One region of the Brevibacillus brevis NBRC 100599 genome, then DNA from elsewhere that is predicted to be linked to it. Evidence: predicted binding sites of a transcription regulator. Region 1 holds the regulator's gene; each other region holds the start of a gene.

Region 1 (6,887 bases):
TCCGTTTGCAAGCTGTATGCTCTCCGTACTGAAGGGAAGAAATGATTGGAAGGAACCAATCTATACGATCATTACGGACTATACCATCCATCCTTCATGGATTAATCACCATATCAATTATTACTTCATCGGTCATGAACAGCTGTATTACCTGTTAGACGTTTATCGACAGGATCATCAAAAATTCATTCCGATGGGCATTCCTATCATGAAGAAATTCAGCTTGCCATTGGAACCCGAATTGATTCGGCAAAAGCTTGGTCTCGCTCCTGAACAAAAGAGCATTATTCTTTCGGGGGGCGGATTGGGTCTCGGCTCGATGGAAAAGGTATTAGATGGGCTAGAAGAGATTAACATTCCCCTGAAAACTTTTGTGTTAACAGGGACAAACGACAAGCTATACAATAAGGTGACAAATCGTACGTATCGGCATGAAGTCATTCCGCTAAAATTCATCAATAACTTCCACGAATACTTGGAAACGGCTGATTTAATTGTCACCAAATCAGGCGGACTTACATCAGCTGAAGTAATGAGTAAACGGGTACCCATGATTGTTTACAACCCTCTGCCTGGACAGGAAGAGAGGAATAGCCACTTTTTGCTCAATAATGGATGTGCGGTACACGCGAATCTATCCGAGCAGTTGATTTACTTTATCGATGAACTATTGCATAGCCCGTCCAAGGTGGAATATATGCGTAGAATGGGACAAAAAATCTCCAAGCCAGATGCTGCACAACGAATTACTGAGTTTATCATGGATGATATGAATATGTTGCCAGGAAAAGTAGAATAGCTGCCTAGCCAGACAAAATGGAGGAACCCATGACTGTACCATTCGCGATATTATTTGATATGGATGGCACGTTACTGCAAACAGAAAAGCTGTCGACCCCCGCTTTTATTCGAACGTTTGACCAGCTTCGTCAAAAAGGGCTATGGCAAGGGGAAACCCCTGACGAGCGTGAACTGATCAATGTACTGGGAATGACGATCGAGCAGATCTGGGACAAATTACTGCCGGGTGCGAGTGAAGAAGCCATTCGCTCAGCAGATGCTTTCTTGCTAGACAACGAAATCCAGTTACTCAAAGAACGAGTGACCGAGCTATATCCGGATGTAAAATCAACCTTAGAAAAGCTGCATGAAAAAGGAGTTGCTTTATTTGTAGCAAGCAATGGGCAGGAAGAGTACATCGATGCCATTTGTCAGGCATACGAGTTAAAGCCGCTGATGACAGACCTGTACTCGGCTGGTCGTTTCCGCACGCATTCCAAAAATGACCTGGTTGCAAAATTGTTGTCTGATTACAAAATTGGGCAGGCCATCATGGTAGGAGATCGTCACTCCGACGTGGAAGCAGGCAAGACAAACGGTTTATTTACCATTGGATGCGACTTTGGTTTTGCGAAACCAGGCGAGCTTGATGGGGCAGATGTTATTATCACCAGCTTCTCTCAGCTACTGAATCATTTGCCAGCAATCGACACCAATAAGCAAGAACAAGCATAAACCATTCCTCAGGGAGTGGTTTTTTTGTTGATCATGTCCAAGTTTCAAGCGACCCTCTTTTGCCCACACTAGAATGTGTAAGGGACACTTGCGGGCACGCACTAAACCCATTATAATTAACGTCAAAGATAGTCAAAGTCAATAGGTAACCTCATAAGAACATACACAGAGGAATAGGAGGCGATGACTTGCGAAACATCTCGGACATCATTGAACATCACTTGAAAAGCATCCTTACTAACAGTCCCAATGGATCGATCGAGATTCAGCGTAGTGAGCTTGCCGACCATTTTCAATGTGTGCCGTCTCAGATCAATTACGTCATCAATACGCGCTTTACCGTTCAAAAAGGATACCTCGTAGAGAGTAAGCGCGGGGGCGGCGGGTATATTCGCATACGCAAGGTGCAGATTGTCAGCAAAGCACGCTTGCAGGAATTGCTAACAGAAGAACTGATTGGTGAGAGCATCAGTCAGAGTGTGGGATATGCGATCGTAGAAAGACTATTGGAGGAAGGGTTAGTCAACATTAGAGAAGCCACCTTGATGAAAATCGCTACCTCGCGAAACGTTTTGACTCTGGAAGCTGAATTGCGGGATCGTTTGCGGGCAAATATTTTAAAGCAGATGATCGCGGCAATCTTGTTGAAGTAAAAGGAGGTATGATGTTATGAACTGTGAGGAATGCGGAAAACGACCGGCGACACTTCATTTGACGAAAATCGTCAATGGCGAAAAAACCGAATACCATATTTGCGAGCAATGTGCTCATGAAAAAGGGGACGTCTTTACCGGCTTTCACAACTTCAGCATCAACAATCTCCTGTCAGGACTTTTAAAATTTGATCCCATGCAAAAGAATGGACGCGAAACGGCAACGAATAAGCCGCTTCAATGCGAAACATGTGGACTCACATATGCTCAATTTAGTAAAAGCGGCCGATTTGGCTGTAGTGATTGCTACACCTTTTTGGGGGATCGACTGGACCCACTTTTCCGCCGGATTCATGGAAACACACAGCATAGTGGAAAAGTACCAGAGCGTACCGGTGGCAAACTGAAGATCCGTAAAGAGCTGGAGCAACTAAAGCAAGCGCTGCAAAGTCATGTCGCCAGTGAAGAGTTCGAGAAGGCAGCAGAAATGCGTGATCGAATTCGAGCATTGGAACAAAAAATGGCCCAATCGTAGCAAGGGAGGTTAGCTGGTTATGTCCCAAAAGCAGTTTATGCAAAACCCGTGGAGCAATTGGATGAAAGGAGAAGGTCCTGATTCCGACATTGTCATTAGTACACGGCTGCGTATCGCCCGTAACCTGCGCCAGCACCCCTTTCCGTTATTGGCAACGGACTCGCAGGCCGAGGAAGTCGTCAGAAAGGTAACGGAAGTAAGCGATTCGGAGGCAATGCGCAAACGGCATCAGCTTCAGGTCATCCATATGGATCAAATTAACCCGTTAGAAAAACGGGTGCTCGTAGAAAAGCATCTGATTAGCCCTCATCTGGCAGAGGAATCCCGTAAAGGTGCCGTATTGCTTCGGGAAGATGAGTCTGTCAGCATTATGGTTAATGAAGAAGACCACATTCGAATACAGGTACTATTACCCGGGTTTCGTTTGAACGAGGCATGGGAAATAGGTACGAAGATAGACGACATTTTTGAGAAAAGCTTGAACTACGCGTTCGACGAAACTCGAGGATATCTTACAAGCTGCCCAACCAATGTGGGTACGGGAATTCGTGCATCCGTGATGCTGCACCTGCCCGCTCTGGTGATGACGCAGCAGATCAGCAGAATTTTACAGGCGATTAATCAAGTTGGTCTGGTCGTTAGAGGAATTTACGGAGAGGGCAGCGAAGCTCTAGGGAATCTTTTTCAGTTATCCAATCAGGTCACACTGGGGATGTCTGAGTCGGATATCCTTTCCAATCTCTACGGTGTGGCCAGACAGATTATTGAGCAAGAGCGTGTGGCACGCACTTACTTGCTGGAGCATACCCGGGTTTCTTTGGAGGATCGGATTTTTCGGTCGTATGGCATCTTGATGTATGCCCGCACGGTAGAGTCCAAGGAAGCGGCTCAGCGCCTGTCAGATGTACGTCTGGGGATTGATCTAGGCATCATTCCTAATGTATCTCCGCTCGTCTTAAACGAACTGTTGGTCACGACACAGCCAGGTTTTTTACAACACCACGCTGGTCAAAAGCTCACTCCGGACCAACGCGACGAAAGAAGGGCAAGGCTGATCCGCGAACGTCTACGCGTAGTAGAATCACAAGAGTAATCGTAATGGTATCACGCAATTGTTAACCATATAGAGAAAAAACACGGTTATACGGAGGTGTACGATATGATGTTTGGACGTTTTACAGAACGCGCACAAAAAGTACTGGCGCTTGCCCTGGAAGAGGCGGTTCGTCTCGGACACAAAGATATTGGGACAGAGCATGTGCTGCTGGGACTCATTCGAGAAGGCGAAGGAATTGCGGCGAAGGCACTGCAATCACTTGGGCTTGGCCTCGATAAAATCCAGAGTGAAGTGGAGTCGTTAATCGGGCGAGGAACAGAGCAGTCCGGTAGTAATTACACACCAAACTATACACCTCGCGCCAAAAAGGTCATTGAACTGTCGATGGACGAAGCCCGCAAGCTGGGTCATACCTATGTGGGGACTGAACATATTCTGCTTGGCTTGATCCGTGAGGGAGAAGGCATTGCTGCGAGAATCATGAACAATTTGGGCGTTAGCCTGAACAAGGCACGGCAACAGGTGCTCCAGCTGCTGGGCAGCTCGGAAATGATGGCATCTCATCAACCGTCTGGAGGGAATCCAGCGGCGAATACGCCGACATTGGACGGCTTGGCAAGGGATCTGACTGCAATCGCTCGTGACGGCGGTCTGGACCCGGTTATCGGTCGCCAAAAAGAAATCGAGCGTGTGATCCAAGTACTTAGCAGACGTACCAAGAACAACCCTGTTTTAATTGGGGAGCCTGGTGTCGGGAAAACAGCTATCGCAGAAGGTCTTGCCCAAAAAATCGTGAACAACGAAATTCCGGAGACCCTTCGTGATAAGCGCGTCATGACCCTCGATATGGGAACCGTTGTTGCGGGAACCAAATATCGCGGTGAGTTCGAAGATCGTCTGAAAAAAATCATGGACGAAATTCGCCAAGCAGGAAACATCATCCTGTTTATTGATGAGCTGCACACCCTGATTGGTGCTGGTGGAGCAGAAGGCGCAATTGACGCCTCTAACATTTTGAAGCCTGCGCTGGCTCGTGGTGAGCTACAGTGCGTAGGTGCTACAACGCTGGATGAATATCGCAAGTACATCGAAAAAGACGCGGCACTGGAGCGTCGTTTCCAACCGATTCAGGTTGATGAACCGACAGCGGAGGATGCCATTCGTATCCTGCATGGCCTTCGTGATCGTTATGAAGCCCACCACCGTGTCAAAATTACCGATGAAGCAATCGAGCAGGCAGTAAAGCTGTCTGACCGCTATATTACGGAACGCTTCCTGCCTGACAAGGCCATCGACTTGGTTGACGAGGCGGCATCGAAAGTCCGCTTGCAATCCTTTACCGTTCCGCCAAACCTCAAAGAGCTGGAGGGACGTCTGGAAGAGGTGCGCAAGGAAAAAGACGCTGCCGTACAATCACAAGAGTTCGAGGAAGCAGCAGCACTTCGCGATCAGGAGCAAAAACTGCGTGAAGAACTGGATAAAACGAAAAAAGACTGGAAAGAACGCCAAGGCCAGCTGAACATGGAGGTTACGCCAGAAGACATCGCGCAAGTAGTGGCGAGCTGGACGGGTATTCCTGTGTTAAAGCTGAAGGAAGAAGAAACAGAGCGCTTGTTGAAGATGGAAGAGATTTTGCACGATCGCGTTATTGGTCAAGATGAAGCAGTCAAATCCATTTCGCGTGCGATCCGCCGTGCCCGTGCTGGTTTGAAAGACCCAAAACGCCCAATCGGCTCGTTTATCTTCCTGGGGCCTACCGGTGTGGGTAAAACCGAATTGGCTCGTGCCGTGGCGGAGACGCTTTTCGGTGACGAGGATGCCATGATCCGCGTGGATATGTCCGAGTACATGGAGAAGCATTCCACCGCTCGTCTGGTAGGTGCCCCTCCAGGCTACGTAGGCTTTGACGAGGGCGGTCAGCTGACCGAAAAAGTGCGCCGTAAGCCTTACTCCGTCATTTTACTGGACGAAATCGAGAAAGCTCACCCAGACGTATTCAACATCCTGCTACAAGTTCTGGATGATGGTCGTTTGACAGACTCCAAGGGACGTACCGTCGACTTCCGCAATACGGTTGTCATCATGACTTCCAACGTCGGAGCCAGCATGATCAAGAAAAATACAACGCTCGGCTTCACGACCAATGATTCGGAAAGAAAGTATCAGGATATGAAGGACAAAGTCATGGATGAGCTGAAGAAGAGCTTCCGTCCTGAGTTCTTGAACCGTATCGACGAAGTCATCGTGTTCCACTCCTTGGAGCAAGAGCATATCGAGCAAATCGTAACTCTCATGACAGATGAGCTGCGTAAACGTTTGAAAGAGCAGGACATTGATTTCCAATTGACCGAAGAAGCCAAGAAAGTATTGGCAAAAGAAGGCTTTGATCCGGCCTATGGTGCACGTCCTCTGCGTCGAGCTATCCAGCGCCACATCGAGGATAATTTGTCCGAGGAATTGCTCAAGGGCACGATCAGTAAAGGCGATACCGTCAATATCGAAGCGGAAGAAGGCAAGCTGGTAGTCAAGCGCCTTGAAAAAACGAAATCATAAGCTGGGTTGAAACGTAATAGAATGCCTCCTGATTCGGGAGGTATTCTTTTTTTGGGTGCGTTATTATGATAAAAGTAGAGAAAGAAATCCAAGTGAGGGTGCGATTATGTCAAAGTATAAAACGAAATACGCGTGTCAAGAATGTGGCTATGAATCGCCAAAATGGATGGGGAAATGCCCGGGATGCAGCAGTTGGAACACCCTGGTAGAGGAAGTGACGGTAAAAACTGCACATCGTCACGAAGGGATGAGTGGCGGCCAGCGTCAATCTGCTATTCCACTGACCCAGGTAGCCAGTGAAGAAGACCCACGCATGGATACGACGATCGGAGAATTGAATCGTGTTCTTGGTGGAGGACTTGTTCCGGGTTCACTCATTTTGGTTGGGGGAGACCCTGGAATCGGGAAATCGACATTGCTTTTGCAAACTTCTTTTGCCTTGGCTCATCAAGGGGCGAAGGTTCTCTATGTATCTGGAGAGGAGTCGGCAAAACAAATCAAAATTCGCGCGGATCGACTCCATTTGCAAACGCCGCCGATGTTTGTATTGGCAGAAAATGATTTGGATTTGATC
Region 2 (6,887 bases), 2.7 Mb from region 1:
GATGAGCAAGCTCCCCATGATGCTCAAAAGCCAGTTCACTCCAGTTTCAACCAGTATTGTGACCGTCTTGTTGCTCGCGTTTATTGGTCTTGGAATAACGAATGTACAGGTAAAAAATCACCATGCGGAAAATGTTCCCATTGAAATTGTAACGGCGATTCCCTTAAAAACAGCCAATCAAAGCCACCCGGGAACAAACGGCATCGCCTATATTGTCCAGCAGGGATCAGAGAAAAATTTGGTGGTGCAGGTTCACGAATTGCCCGGCGTCGAAGGTTCACAGGTTTACCAGGTTTGGCTGCTGAAAAACAGCACGAGGGAAAATGGTGGCATATTCAAGCCGGACGAAAATGGATCCGGAATACTGACCTACCAGCTCGCCGAAGGGCAGACTTTTGATCAAATCGGCATTACTGTCGAACCAGACGCCAACAGCAGACAACCAAGAGGAAAAAAAATAGCCGGTTCATAGATCGTAACAGAAAAGGACAGATACATTTTAAAGATCTGGTTAACCGTATAGTACGAACGAGTGCTTTCACATGGAACCCGCATATGTCCATACGGCTCGGCCAGTTCCGCCTTATGGATTTGATCGTGGAACAAACACAAGTAAGTAGAGGCTGCTGATGTTAAAACCGGCAGCCTTTGCTCAACTAACTGGCAGGAAAAACTTAGGTGAAGTACGATTGATACTACTTGACGCTTGCAAAGCAAAAGTAGAGAAAACCCGTGATGATTGGCGAGGCTCCACAGTCCTGCTAACTGGACCAAATCGGTACAGCAACGCTCATTACTAAAACAACGAATGATCGAATTTGACCAGCGACATTTTAGGGCCTGGCGTCAACAAGACGAGGGGTTATTTGATTACTTTTGTTGTGAAAATTAGTTATTTTCAGAATTATATATTGTCGTTTTTTCATCTGCGGCTTATAATTCTACTAGTGCATGAACTTCATATCCTTACTTTTTTGAAGTGTATACTTCAGATTAAGCCTGAAATTGCTTTCCTGTTTGTAAGAAATGAACCTAAGGAGGCGTGACATGAAGATGAAGGAGTGGGAAGCGTCGTTCGAAGCTTACGTCCAAAGGCTGATGGATGATTTTCAGGTTCCCGGTGCGATCATTGCTGTAGCCAAAGACGGAGAACTCACTTATGAAAAAGCGTTTGGTTTTCGGGACCGTGAACAACAAGCTCCCATCGATCTGGATACGGTATTTGGGATCGGATCGATTACGAAGTCGTTTACATGCATGGCGATCATGCAGCTTCAGGAAGAAGGAAAGCTTTCCGTACATGATCCGGTAATCACCTATTTGCCTGCGTTTCGCACGCCGGATGAAGCCCAAACGAAAAGCATTACCATTCATCATTTCATGACACACACTCTCGGATTTCCACCACTTCCATCTCTCATACCCGCTATGCTACCGAGCTTACAAGCCGATCCGACAGCAGACGAATTACTTCACCATTTTGAAGACCAATGTAAACACCCAATCGATACCTTCGAAGACCTCATGGCATATATAGAGAAGCTGCCCTTTGAATTGTTGGGACCTGCAGGGACAGAATTCAGCTATTCCAACGAAGCTTTTGGCTTGCTTGGGGCGATTATTGAGCGTGCCAGCGGTAAACCTTACGAAGCCTATGTCCAAGAGCATATTTTACAGCCAATTGGCATGGAACGAACGGTTTTTCATGTAGAGGAATTAGGCGAGGACAACAATACTACCATGCTGTACACACGTCGCATGAAAGATGGTGTTCGTGAAGTAGTACGTGCCCCAGGTTGGTGGGATGCTCCCTCCATGCGTGCAGCAGGCTTCCTCAAATCGACCGCACGTGACATGCTTCGGTATGCGGATGTTTATCGGACAGGCGGGCTTTCAAATGGAGCGAGAATCATCTCGGGAGATAGCGCCTCACAAATGATTGCCCCTCATGTCCGTGTTGATTTGAGCCGCAGCTATGGTTACGGACTCGGCGTGTTTCCATTTTCCGAAGATTACACCTTACTTACCCATACCGGCGGCTTGAAAGGGATGACCGCGCAAATGTTCATCGTCCCAGAGGCGGGAGTAACTGGCATTCTTTTGACCAACATGGATGATGCCCCTATTTCCAATCTGACCTTGGGACTGTTGAATAGTATGTTCGGTCGCCCGCTCGAGACGCAGTTCGCCACATTTCCCGAATATGAAGTGCCGCTTGCTTACTTGCAACAATGTCCTGGTACATATAAATCAGGAGAAGGAGACGCAGTAGAGATCAGATTTGATGAAGCACAGAGCCAGCTTGTACTCGTTCTAGGCAGTGATGTGTTCCCACTGCGTTCCGTTGGCGAAGATACGTTTCTGTTCACGCGCCACAACATCGATTCACTCATCCGCTTTGTTCGCCATCCAGAGGGTGAGATCAAGCGCTTGGCGTTTGGTTCGCGCCAAATGCCGAAAGCAATCTAATCAAAGATAGGGGGCAGTTTCGCATGAAGGTGTTTATATCGTTGGACATGGAAGGGATCTCTGGATTAAGTGAATGGGAGGATGTGATCCCCGGTCGCAGACATTACGAAGCGGGGAGAAGACTGTTAACCCAAGATGTGAATGCGGCGATTGAGGGAGCACTGGAAGCAGGAGCCACCCAAATTATTGTCAATGAGTCTCATGGGCCGATGAACAATATCATCCTGGAAGAATTGCATCCACAGGCAGATGTCATCCGTGGTTTCTTCAAGCCTCTCTGTATGATGCAAGGGATCGACAGTAGCTGCGATGCCGCATTTTTCATCGGCTATCATGGAAAAGCAGGGACAGGAGATGCGGTACTCAATCATACATTGTCTGGCCTCGCTATCCATCGGCTGATCTTAAATGGTAAAGAAGTGGGCGAAGCAGGGTTAAATGCAGCAATTGCGGGAGCCTTTGGTGTCCCTGTCGTACTCGTTACCGGCGATTCCCAAACGGCGAAAGAGGTAGAAGAAGATATCCCTGGAGTCTTTACGGTCGCTGTAAAAACAGGAATTACAGGACTCTCGTCGCAAGCGATGCATCCCGTTCGTGCGAGAGAGCTGATCCGTCAGCAAGCAAAAGAAGCATTGCTCCATCGCCGTACAGTTAAACCACTTGCACAAAAAGTAGAGAATACGATAGAAGTCGAGTTTACGAAATCGCAATTTGCCACAGCAGTCAGCTGGATGCCAGGAATCGAGCTAATCGAAGGACGCACGGTACGCTTCCATTCGCCTGATCTTGTTAGTATGATGCCCGTATTGCAAGCGATGCTGTTGATAACCGGACAAGTGAATCAGATGATTACTGGTTAAGGAAACAAAAAATGCAGCCCCTCTCACGAGGATCGCTGCATTTTTTTTGTTTTAGTTCAGAGGCTTATGACTTTTCAAATACGCAAGGGCATTATAAATCATTTCGGCTGCCTCTTCGCGTGTGACGGGCTTTTGCGGATGGAGCTTGTTTTCCTTATCCAATTCGATAATATCTCTTGCCAAAGCTCGTTGAATGGAGCCTTGGTAATCCACGGTGAGGTCATGATCATCTTTGATTTCTACCGGCACTAATTTGATCATGGGCAGATTACCTTTGGTCTCCATGACTTTCATCAGCTGGTGAATGAACTGCTCTCTGGTCCATTCCGCATTCGGATCGAGATCATTCGGTAACTCCAATCCGTTCACTGCCGCTATGATCAGACTTTCAGCATACCAAGCATCGTTATCTGCTTTGGAAAAATAGTCAGTCGCTTGTGGCGCCTTTACGAAAGTGACCGCTGCCAGACTCAAATCAAAGGCATTTACCATCAGTTGAATACCTTGAGCAGCCGTAATCGTTTCGTTCGGTGCAAATTTGCTATCATCTACGCCTTTTATCACGCCTTGTTGCTGTAAGGAAAGAATTTTATCCTTCGCTCCCGATTGGCCTATATCCGTAAAAGGAGTCGTTGCAGCAAAGCTTGGTTGGGAGAATGACACAGTGAACAATGCAAGCAAGGAAAGAGAGATCATATTTTTTCTGATATTCATGGTAGCCACCTCGTCAATTTTTGAAGTTTCACTCCATTTGACGAGGAACAGCTGATAACGTTTCAGCTTTCTTTCGCAAAACTATCGGGTTAGATAGGGGTACTGCGGGAAATTTCTGTTTGTTTACAACAAAATGATTCAAGGAAAACTTTATCTATTGAGTACGATTTCATTTAACATTGCCTAGTACCATCGTAGTAAAAAAGAATAACGTGTGTTTGAACAATGGAGGAAGTGGAAATGAAAAAGAGATTTTTCTTACTAGGTATTCTTTTATTGTTGTTCGGTTATCCATTTTTGTGGCCACTCATCGATGCTTTATGGGAACCAAAAGAGCCGGATGCTGCTGCTTTCCCGAAATACAAAGCGATTCGAGTTGAAAAAGACCAGATTTATCAGGGCGATCTGTTATTGGTCAACAAGAAGGAACCGATCCATACAGAGGCGGTGCCATCCGATATGATCCTTTTGTCTTCGCACAACTATTTAGTGGAGGGCTATTGCTTGCAAGACAATTCCATTGAATTGTCTGAGAACGCAGCGAAGGCGTTCAACGAGATGGTCCATGCAGCAAGCAGGGACAATGTAAAGGATTTTATGATCAAAAGCGGCTATCGAAGCTTGGAAAAACCGGGAAAACTGGCTGAAGAGAAGGGACATGACGACGATGTATTGCCAGGTTGTTTTAACGAACATCATCTGGGTACAGCCTTGGACGTTACATCCACACAAATGAAAATCGACCAATCCCCTGAAGGAAAGTGGCTACAAGAAAACGCCTGGAAATACGGGTTCATTTTGCGTTATCCGAAGGAAAAGGTCACAATCACGGGCGTTCCTTACAATCCTATGCATTACCGATTTGTAGGTTTGCCGCACAGCGCCATTATGCAAGAGCGCCAGTTAACCTTGGAGGAGTACGTGAAATACTTGCGGGAGGCAAAGGAAGTGTCAGGGACGATAAATGGTGGAGACTACAAAATTTATTATGATCCAGTGGCGACTAGCATCATGATTCAAGTGCCGACCAATGGGAAATATGTGCTTTCTGGCGATAAACAGGGAGGTGTTATTGTGACAGAGTTTTTGTAGCTTGCAGAGAGCGAATCAGGCCACTAGTTTTGAAGAGATATGAAAAAGGCTGCTGTAGCTCTCAGCAGCCTTTTTGTGTTGCGCCCCAGAAAATGATCAAATTACACGTCTTCCGACCTCAAAACGTTTTTCCCAGGAAGTCCCCTTGAAATTGGTTGTTGTAACTCCAGGTTTACCGTACGTATGCAGCAGCTTATTGTCCCCAGCGTAGATGGCAACATGGGTAATGCGAGAAGAAGAGCTGCCGTAGCTGTGGAAGAAAACAAGATCTCCTTTTTGCAGTTGATCCTTCGAGACTTTTTGACCGACTTTAGACTGTTGACGTGAGTCTCGTGGCAGACTTACTCCGACCTCTTTAAACACTCGCTGTGTAAAGGAAGAGCAATCAAATGTACGCGTTGTTTTTTTACTGGATCCAAATTTATAAGGGACGCCTTTATACTTCATTCCTTCTGAAATGACCTGATCAGCAATGTCGGAAGAGGGAGCCGTTTTACTAACTATCTGTTTATTCTGGCTACCATCAGTGGTGCTTTCCTCAGTGGCAGTCAGGTCGTTATTTGTACCGTCTTGTACCATCTGACCATATTGCTCATTATCAATTTGTTCCATATTCTGGTCATACTTATGTTTTTTCTGCTGTTTATCCGGAGTATGTGCAGCTGTGGAGATAAGACTTGTCTCAGAAGCCGCGTAGGCTTGTCCGCTCATGAGAAGAGAAGTTCCCATTAGAATAGCTACGACCGTAGTAGTGGTGCCTTTCCAGTTTCGCTTTATCATGATGTTCCTCCTTCTGAATGGTTGATCATGTTGTGTGTTTCTCATCCACGCTCTTATCGTACACAACAAAACTAAGATTCCCGGTAGAATTTCATGAGAGTTTCCTGAGAAAACTGTTGGTAAGATATTCAAACGGAGATGATATGCATGCCTACGCCAGATGGAAAAGGTTATTTGCTGCTTGTTGAAGATGAACATAACTTGGCAAGATACTTACAATTGGAGTTGGAGAATGAAGGATTTTCGACGGATATTGAATACGACGGGCTTTCCGGATTAGAAAAGGCACTGACGATCGAGTACGACCTCATCCTGCTGGATGTCATGCTGCCCGAATTATCGGGGATAGAATTATGCCGGCGCATTCGGGAAACCAAAGATGTCCCCATTATCATGATCACGGCTCGCGGAGAGGTTCCGGATATCGTGACGGGATTAGACAGTGGAGCAAATGACTACTTGGCAAAGCCGTTTGCCATCGAGGAGTTGTTTGCCCGGATTCGAGTCTTATTGCGTCAGCGGGAATCAAAAGCAAACCAGGAGATAGTGGTTGGCCGATTGCGTATCCAGCCCAACGCGCGGCGAGTGTTCCTCGATGAAGAGGAAATCATGTTGACCCCACGCGAGTTTGATTTGCTTTATTATATGGTTCAAAACAAGGAGCAAGCGGTTTCGCGAGAGCAAATTCTCACAGCCGTTTGGGGTTTTGACTTTATGGGGAATACCAACATCGTGGATGTGTATATCCGGTATTTGCGGAACAAAATTGAAAGTGATCCATCCGTCAAGCTGATACATACCGTCCGAGGAATCGGCTATACACTACGAGATTAAAAGGAGAACGCAGTGCTTACACCTCGCAGATACTCACTCAAATGGAGACTGACACTGTTTTTTAGCTCTGGCATGCTGGTTTTGCTTCTCTTTTTGTCTATTTTTATTTTTTTCAGCACCTCTAATCTCGTCCATCAA
Region 3 (6,887 bases), 1.8 Mb from region 1:
AAGATGAGAACGGCCGGGTCATGCTGGGAGGACTAACAGATGCGCAGGTTCACATAGAGGGGATCAAATGCTCAGGTACGACAGGCATGGCTTTTATCAATGTAAGTGATGATGGGGAAAACAACATCGTGCTTGTTCCAGGAGCGAATGCACTCGTCAGCACTGAGCATATTGCTGACAATCTGTCTATTTTAAAGGACAGTGACGTTGTATTGCTCCAACTGGAAATCCCGATGCCTGTCGTGGAATATACAGTCAAAGAGGCAGCTCGACTCGGCAAGCTGGTCATTTTAAATCCGGCACCTGCACGCGAGCTATCCAGTGAGCTATTAACCCATGTACATACCCTAACCCCGAATGAAACAGAGCTTTCCATTCTCACAGGAATGCCTGTATCCACGATAGACGAAGTGCATGCCGCAGCCAAAAAGCTTTTGTCTGGTGGACCAAAGCGCGTCATCGTGACGTTGGGAGAAAAGGGCGCTCTCTTAATAACCGCTGATGAAGCGACCCATATCCCGGCGTTCCGCGTAGAGCCAGTGGATACAACTGCGGCAGGCGATTCCTTTACAGCTGCTTTTGCGGTTGGGATCACACAAGGAATGACCGAAACCGAAGCGGCCACTTTCGCTAGCAAAGTAGCTGCGATTGTCGTTACTAGGAACGGTGCTCAACCATCCCTGCCTACTTTCGATGAAGTACAAGCATATTCTTTTTAATGGGGGAAAATGATGGAGAAGGTCAATGTAGCTGAAAAGTTTACGTTATTCCATGAGTATTGGAATCCCAAGATTGCAGGCGAAATCAATGACTCCTATGTAAAGCTGGTGAAATTGAAAGGAGAGTTTGTCTGGCATCAGCATGAAAATGAGGATGAGATGTTTTTGGTAGTGAAAGGGAAACTGCTTATTAAGTTTCGCGATAAAGATGTTTGGTTAAACGAAGGGGAATTTCTCATTGTTCCAAAAGGTGTAGAGCATATGCCAGTTGCAGAGGAAGAGGTTCATGTATTATTGCTTGAACCAAAGACGACGCTGAATACTGGTGATCAAGTAAACGAAAAAACAGTAACAGATTTAGAGACGATATAATCAATGATCGAGCCTATTTTGAAAGATGATTTTCAAAATGGGCTTTTTCTATAGGCATGGTTTTGTACAGTTGCAACCATTTCATTTGTTGACCGAACGGTACATAATGTGTAAGATTTCCATAACAGTTGGAGACGAAAGGAGGATTCCGGTGAGCAAACGCGGCAGACCACGTGATTTTGATTACACATCTATCGTAGATGTGGCCATGAAAACATTTTGGTCAAAAGGCTACAATGGTTGCTCTACGCATGATTTATGCAGTGATACTGGACTAGGGAAAGGCAGCTTGTACAATACGTTTGGCAGCAAACAAGACCTGTATCTTGCAGTGGTGGAACACTATCACGATACCGGGATTCGTGAACAGCGGGCGTTATTGGAAGGTCCGGATTCCGTGAAAGAACGGTTGCAAAATTTTTTAGCGTGGGCATTCGTGGAAGACTTTCAATCAACGAATCCAAAGGGATGCTTGCTGATCAATGCGGGATTGGAACGTGCAAAAGACGATCCCAAGATTGAAGAAATCGTCTCCAGGCATGTTGAACTTCTGAAGGATACCATGGAAAAAGTGATGGAGGAAGGCTTGCGAACGGGTGAAATCTCTCAAAAACGATCTGCGGTGGATTTGGCAAGCCTATTTTTAAGCAGTTACTACGGCTTTCGTGTATTGAATACTTCCACACAGAATCGGACATTGGCTGAACAAATTATGAAGGGGACCATGGAATCTATCTTTGGCGCGTAATGCGCTCTTTTTTTGAGTGATTTTTGTACCGATTGTTACAATAATAAGTGGGGAGGGTTTCTTTATGCCGTCGATGATTTATTTGTTAGCGGTAGCGATTTTTGCAATGACGACTTCTGAATTTATGGTGGCAGGGATGATGAATGAGCTTGCCGATGATTTCGGCGTATCGATTTCATCCATCGGGTATTTCATTACGGCGTATGCGGGTGCAATGGTGATAGGGGGCCCGCTACTAACGGCAACGCTCCTGCACATTCGCCGAAAACAAGCGTTGCTATCATTGATTGCCGTCTTCTTTATTGGTCAAACGTTAGGAGCAATGGCTTGGAATTACGAGTCAATGATGCTTGCGCGTATCTTAACGGGTATTGCCTCATCCGCTGCGTTTGGCATCTCTGTCAGTATTTCAGCCGGCTTGGTTCCCCCTCATTCACGGGGAAAGGCCGCTTCGATTGTTTTGGCAGGCTTAATGATTGCTACTGTCGTAGGACTCCCGCTGACAACCGTGATTGCACAATATTTCGGCTGGAGAATGAGCTTTTGGGCTGTTGCTATCGTCGTATTGCTATCAGGGATTTTGATTCAATGGCTGCTCCCTTCCTCCACACAAAAAGATCGGATGAACGCAAAGGATGAGCTTGCCAGTTTTCAAAATCCACACCTTTGGGCCGCGTATGCAACGAGTATGCTAATCATTGGCGGTACCTTCGCAGCGTTTAGTTATTTTACTCCGATTCTTACGGATGTAACGGCATTTTCGGATGCGAGCATCCCGTATTTGCTTGCCCTTTACGGCATCGCGACCGTGATCGGAAATATCGTGATTGGCAGACTTGCTGATCGTTTTACCATGCGAATCCTTGTAACAGGATTAAGCATCCTCTTAGGGGCATTGGTTCTGTTTGCGGTAGGTGCCGAAAATAAATGGATCGCGGTGCTGTCCATTGTTCTGATTGGGTTGACGGGTGTAGCGATGAATCCGGCCATGATTGCACGCGTCATGAATACAGCAGGCAGTGGGACGATGGTAAACACGGTGCATACTTCCTTTATTACCTTGGGTGTTGCCATTGGATCTTTCTTAGGCGGGATCGGGATCAGCAGTGGCTATGGACTTGTTTCACCATTGTGGGTAGGTGCTTGTTTCGCCGTTATCGGGTTACTTTCAATCGTTCCTTACCTGCAAAAGAGCAAAGTGTAAAAAACCATACAATCCCTCTTGAAAGTCAAAAAAGGTCAAACTATAATAAAGTCAACGAAGGTCAGAAAAGGTCAAAGGTCTTCTGAATTCCAAAACAACGCTTTTGGGGGGATTGAATATGCATTGTGAAATCTGCAAACAACGAGAAGCAACTGTGACTGTTCATATACGTGTACAAAATCAGCAACAAAAATACGATCTGTGCCAGGATTGCAAAACAAAGCTGACCAACAAAATGGGAGTGGGTATGGGCTTTAGTCCTTTCTCCTCCTTCTCTGGACTGGATGAGTTCCTGCAAGGCTTTGCTCAAGGCCAGATGAATCCGGGCAAAGCTTCCGGTCAACCGCAGCGACAAGCGCCAGAACGCGGTGGGGGCATCCTCGATGACCTGGGCCGTAATCTAAACGATGCGGCACGTGCCGGACTAATTGACCCTGTGATTGGACGCGAACAAGAAATCGAGCGTGTCATCGAGATTTTGAACCGTCGGAACAAAAACAATCCGGTTCTGATCGGGGAGCCAGGGGTCGGGAAGACGGCGATTGCGGAAGGCCTCGCTCTGCGCATTACGGAAGGGCAAGTACCGACCAAGCTGAAAAACAAGCAGGTGTACATTTTAGATGTCGCCTCTCTAGTTGCAGGAACGGGTATTCGCGGACAGTTCGAGGAAAAAATGAAGCAAGTGATTGCCGAGCTGCAAAAACGCAAAAACGTCATCTTGTTTGTGGATGAGATTCATCTCTTGGTGGGGGCAGGCTCTGCGGAAGGATCTATGGATGCAGGGAACATTCTGAAGCCTGCACTGGCTCGCGGTGAGTTGCAGCTGATTGGGGCAACTACGTTAAAAGAGTACCGCGTGATTGAAAAAGACGCTGCTCTGGAGCGCCGCCTGCAGCCAGTCATGGTCAAGGAACCAACCGTAGAACAAGCCATCGAGATTTTGAAAGGTTTGCGCCCGAAATACGAAGCATTCCACCAAGTCGCTTACTCGGATGATGTCATCCGTGCCTCCGTGGAATACTCCCATCGTTACATCCAGGATCGATTCTTGCCTGACAAGGCGATTGATCTCATGGATGAAGTGGGCTCGCGTTTGAACCTGAGATCCTCCGTGATGGATACGTCAGAGTTACATGAGCGTCTTGCGCAAATCAATCAGGAGAAAAAGGAAGCGACGGAGCAAGAAGCTTACGAACGTGCTGCCCGTCTGCGAGACGAGGAAGCGGGCATTTTAGAGAAGCTGGATCAAATCGAGGGCAAGGACCAACGCGTCAAGGTTGATGTCACAGACATCCAAGCCTTGATCGAGCAAAAGACCGGGATTCCTGTTACCAAGCTGCAAAGTGATGAGCAGATGAAAATGAAAAACCTGGCAGCTCATTTGGAAGCAAAAGTCATTGGCCAGTCCGAGGCAGTCACACAAGTAGCGAAGGCGATTCGACGCAGTCGGGCAGGTCTGAAACCGAAAAACAGACCGATTGCTTCCTTCCTGTTCGTCGGTCCGACTGGCGTAGGGAAAACAGAGCTGTCCAAAGCGCTGGCAGAGGAGCTGTTTGGTACCCGTGATTCCATGATCCGCCTCGATATGAGCGAGTACATGGAGAAGCACTCGGTATCCAAATTGATCGGTTCTCCTCCTGGCTACGTCGGTCATGAGGAAGCAGGTCAGCTGACTGAGCGCGTACGCCGCAATCCGTACAGCATTATCCTGCTGGATGAGATCGAAAAAGCACATCCGGACGTAATGCACATGTTCCTGCAAATTTTGGAGGATGGCCGTCTGACAGATAGTCAGGGCCGTACGGTGAATTTTAAGGAGACGGTCATCATTGCGACGAGCAATGCCGGTGTGATCGAGCGTAAAATCTCCGTTGGCTTTGGAGCACAAGCGCCCGAGCCTGCCACCGTGCTGGATTCTCTGGGAGCGTACTTCAAGCCGGAGTTCCTGAACCGCTTCGACTCGATCATTTCCTTTGCTCATCTGGAAAAACAGGATTTGGTCAAAATCGTCGATCTGCTGCTGCAAGATGTCATGGGCAATCTGTCTGAGCAAGGAATGGAGATCAGCGTGACAGATGCCGCAAAAGAAAAGCTGGCTGAGCTGGGCTACAACCCTGCCTTCGGGGCACGTCCATTGCGCCGCGTGATTCAGCAATATGTTGAGGATGGCATTGCGGATCTGGTGATGGAAGAAGACAATGTGACAGCAATGGTCATTGATGTCGAGGATGATGTAATTCGAGTGAAAAAAGGTTAACAGTTGTAAAAAAAGAAACCCCGATTGGGGTTTCTTTGCTTTTTAAGATCTTCTTTATTTATTCATGAGTTTCTCATTGATGCCATTGCTGACGCCATTACTTTCCATTTTCAGCTGGCGGCGCTTGGCGACAATTTTCTTCACCCATAACCCGATCAAGATGAGCGGCACCACGGTGAGAAAGATATAGAGAGAAACGTTATGGACCATATTTTCCGCCATTTTACCGTAAAAATAGAACAAGAGTCCAACTGCGTAAAATTTGACTGCCCGTCCAATTGCGGCATACCCGATCAATTTCCACAACGGGAATTTCAAGCAACCCGACATGATTGTAAATACTTTAAACGGAATCGGTGTAAACGAACCGATGAAGATCGCGACTTCGCCCTTCTTTTGAAACATCTCTGTGGCAGAGTCAATCCATTCCTTCTTGAGGAGTTTGTACAGAACGGATTTGCCTAGTACTTTACCGATAAAATAACCGACGGGAGTCCCTATGAGACAAGCGATGTAGCCTACCGTAGCAATCCACAATGCCTGCGAAGGGTCAACGAGGCTGAGTGGCACTTGAAGAAAGAAGGCAGGAACGGGAAAGATGACTGCGTCTGCAAAAGAATGGATGAACATTCCTAAATAGCCGTATTCCATTAAGAAATCTAAAATGTTCTGAAGCATCTATTTCTCCTTTGTCATTCTATCGTTAACTGCCAGTCATCAACTCAATTAAGTATGTGTATAGATGCGATTCTACTTCAAACTGGCCGACTATGGAACGAATTTTTTTTGATATGGATTCACTAATTATACAATGAAATACCCCAATCCCTGCATCCTGAAACAATTTATACCAGAGAATCTTCCGGGTAAACCATGTTCCTTGTATCTGATAATACGATGTAGATCGTTTTCTGGTTACTGTTCCATTATCGAGATTTTATTGTTGTCCAAAAACGCACCCCCGCCGGATTTTATCTAAGACTTAAGGCGGATAGGTTAACGGTGCATGCGGCGTAGCACATCCATCAACACATCAATTCCTTGCTCAATCACTGTTTCCTTGGCATAGGACACATTCAGCTTTAACATATTTTCTTGCGGAAAGCCCAGCAAGTAATTTTTGTCAGTAGCATCCACAAGGATCGAGCGTTTTTTGAGCTGGCTGATAACAGCTGAGACCGGAATAGAATCGTTCAACATAATATGCGTATGAATCCCCGGATACGCAAGGGGCTGAAAGGTGAACAGATGCTCTTCATTCACCGCAAACTGGTTCAAGGACGCCATCAGCAGGTTAGATCGCCGGTGATAGGAACTGCGTATCTTTTGCTTGTGTCGCTCAAACATTCCGCTTTTTAGGTAAATTTCCAGCGCAGCTTGAGATAGCATGGAGCTGTCGATATCCATGAGTCGTTTGTACTGGTTGAAGGAATCCTTTAGTGCATCAGGTATAACAGCTACACCCAGACGGAGCCCGGGAAAAATAATCTTGGAATAGCTTTTTACATAAATCGTGCGAGAAAAACGGTCATAGGCAAAGAGCGGATCGGCTTTACTGTCATGCTCAAGGTCTGCCATATAATCGTC

The links. The regulator CtsR, encoded in region 1, represses protease genes until heat stress. The targets are predictions, from matches to a motif close to ATGGTCAATAAAGGTCAAACA.
Region 2: a site for CtsR is predicted at 4,102-4,122, ahead of BBR47_RS14230 (D-Ala-D-Ala carboxypeptidase VanY). Genes of this name have one in related genera too.
Region 3: a site for CtsR is predicted at 3,101-3,121, ahead of BBR47_RS22235 (ATP-dependent Clp protease ATP-binding subunit). Genes of this name have one in related genera too.

Annotation. Positions count from the first base shown of each region.
Region 1 is NC_012491.1:197,516-204,402, forward strand. It holds gene BBR47_RS01155 (MGDG synthase family glycosyltransferase) at 1-799, shown strand, start outside; gene BBR47_RS01160 (HAD hydrolase-like protein) at 829-1,515, shown strand; gene BBR47_RS01165 (CtsR family transcriptional regulator) at 1,704-2,168, shown strand; gene BBR47_RS01170 (UvrB/UvrC motif-containing protein) at 2,185-2,703, shown strand; gene BBR47_RS01175 (protein arginine kinase) at 2,723-3,796, shown strand; gene BBR47_RS01180 (ATP-dependent Clp protease ATP-binding subunit) at 3,863-6,313, shown strand; gene radA (DNA repair protein RadA) at 6,420-6,887, shown strand, end outside.
Region 2 is NC_012491.1:2,918,963-2,925,849, forward strand. It holds gene BBR47_RS14205 (anti-sigma factor) at 1-472, shown strand, start outside; gene BBR47_RS14215 (serine hydrolase domain-containing protein) at 1,048-2,469, shown strand; gene BBR47_RS14220 (M55 family metallopeptidase) at 2,493-3,329, shown strand; gene BBR47_RS14225 (S-layer homology domain-containing protein) at 3,381-4,043, opposite strand; gene BBR47_RS14230 (D-Ala-D-Ala carboxypeptidase VanY) at 4,284-5,135, shown strand; gene BBR47_RS14235 (C40 family peptidase) at 5,232-5,915, opposite strand; gene BBR47_RS14240 (response regulator transcription factor) at 6,063-6,749, shown strand; gene BBR47_RS14245 (sensor histidine kinase) at 6,762-6,887, shown strand, end outside.
Region 3 is NC_012491.1:4,684,746-4,691,632, reverse strand. It holds gene rbsK (ribokinase) at 1-719, shown strand, start outside; gene BBR47_RS22250 (cupin domain-containing protein) at 729-1,091, shown strand; gene BBR47_RS22245 (TetR/AcrR family transcriptional regulator) at 1,243-1,839, shown strand; gene BBR47_RS22240 (MFS transporter) at 1,904-3,043, shown strand; gene BBR47_RS22235 (ATP-dependent Clp protease ATP-binding subunit) at 3,162-5,300, shown strand; gene BBR47_RS22230 (YqaA family protein) at 5,355-5,978, opposite strand; gene BBR47_RS22225 (PLP-dependent aminotransferase family protein) at 6,297-6,887, opposite strand, start outside.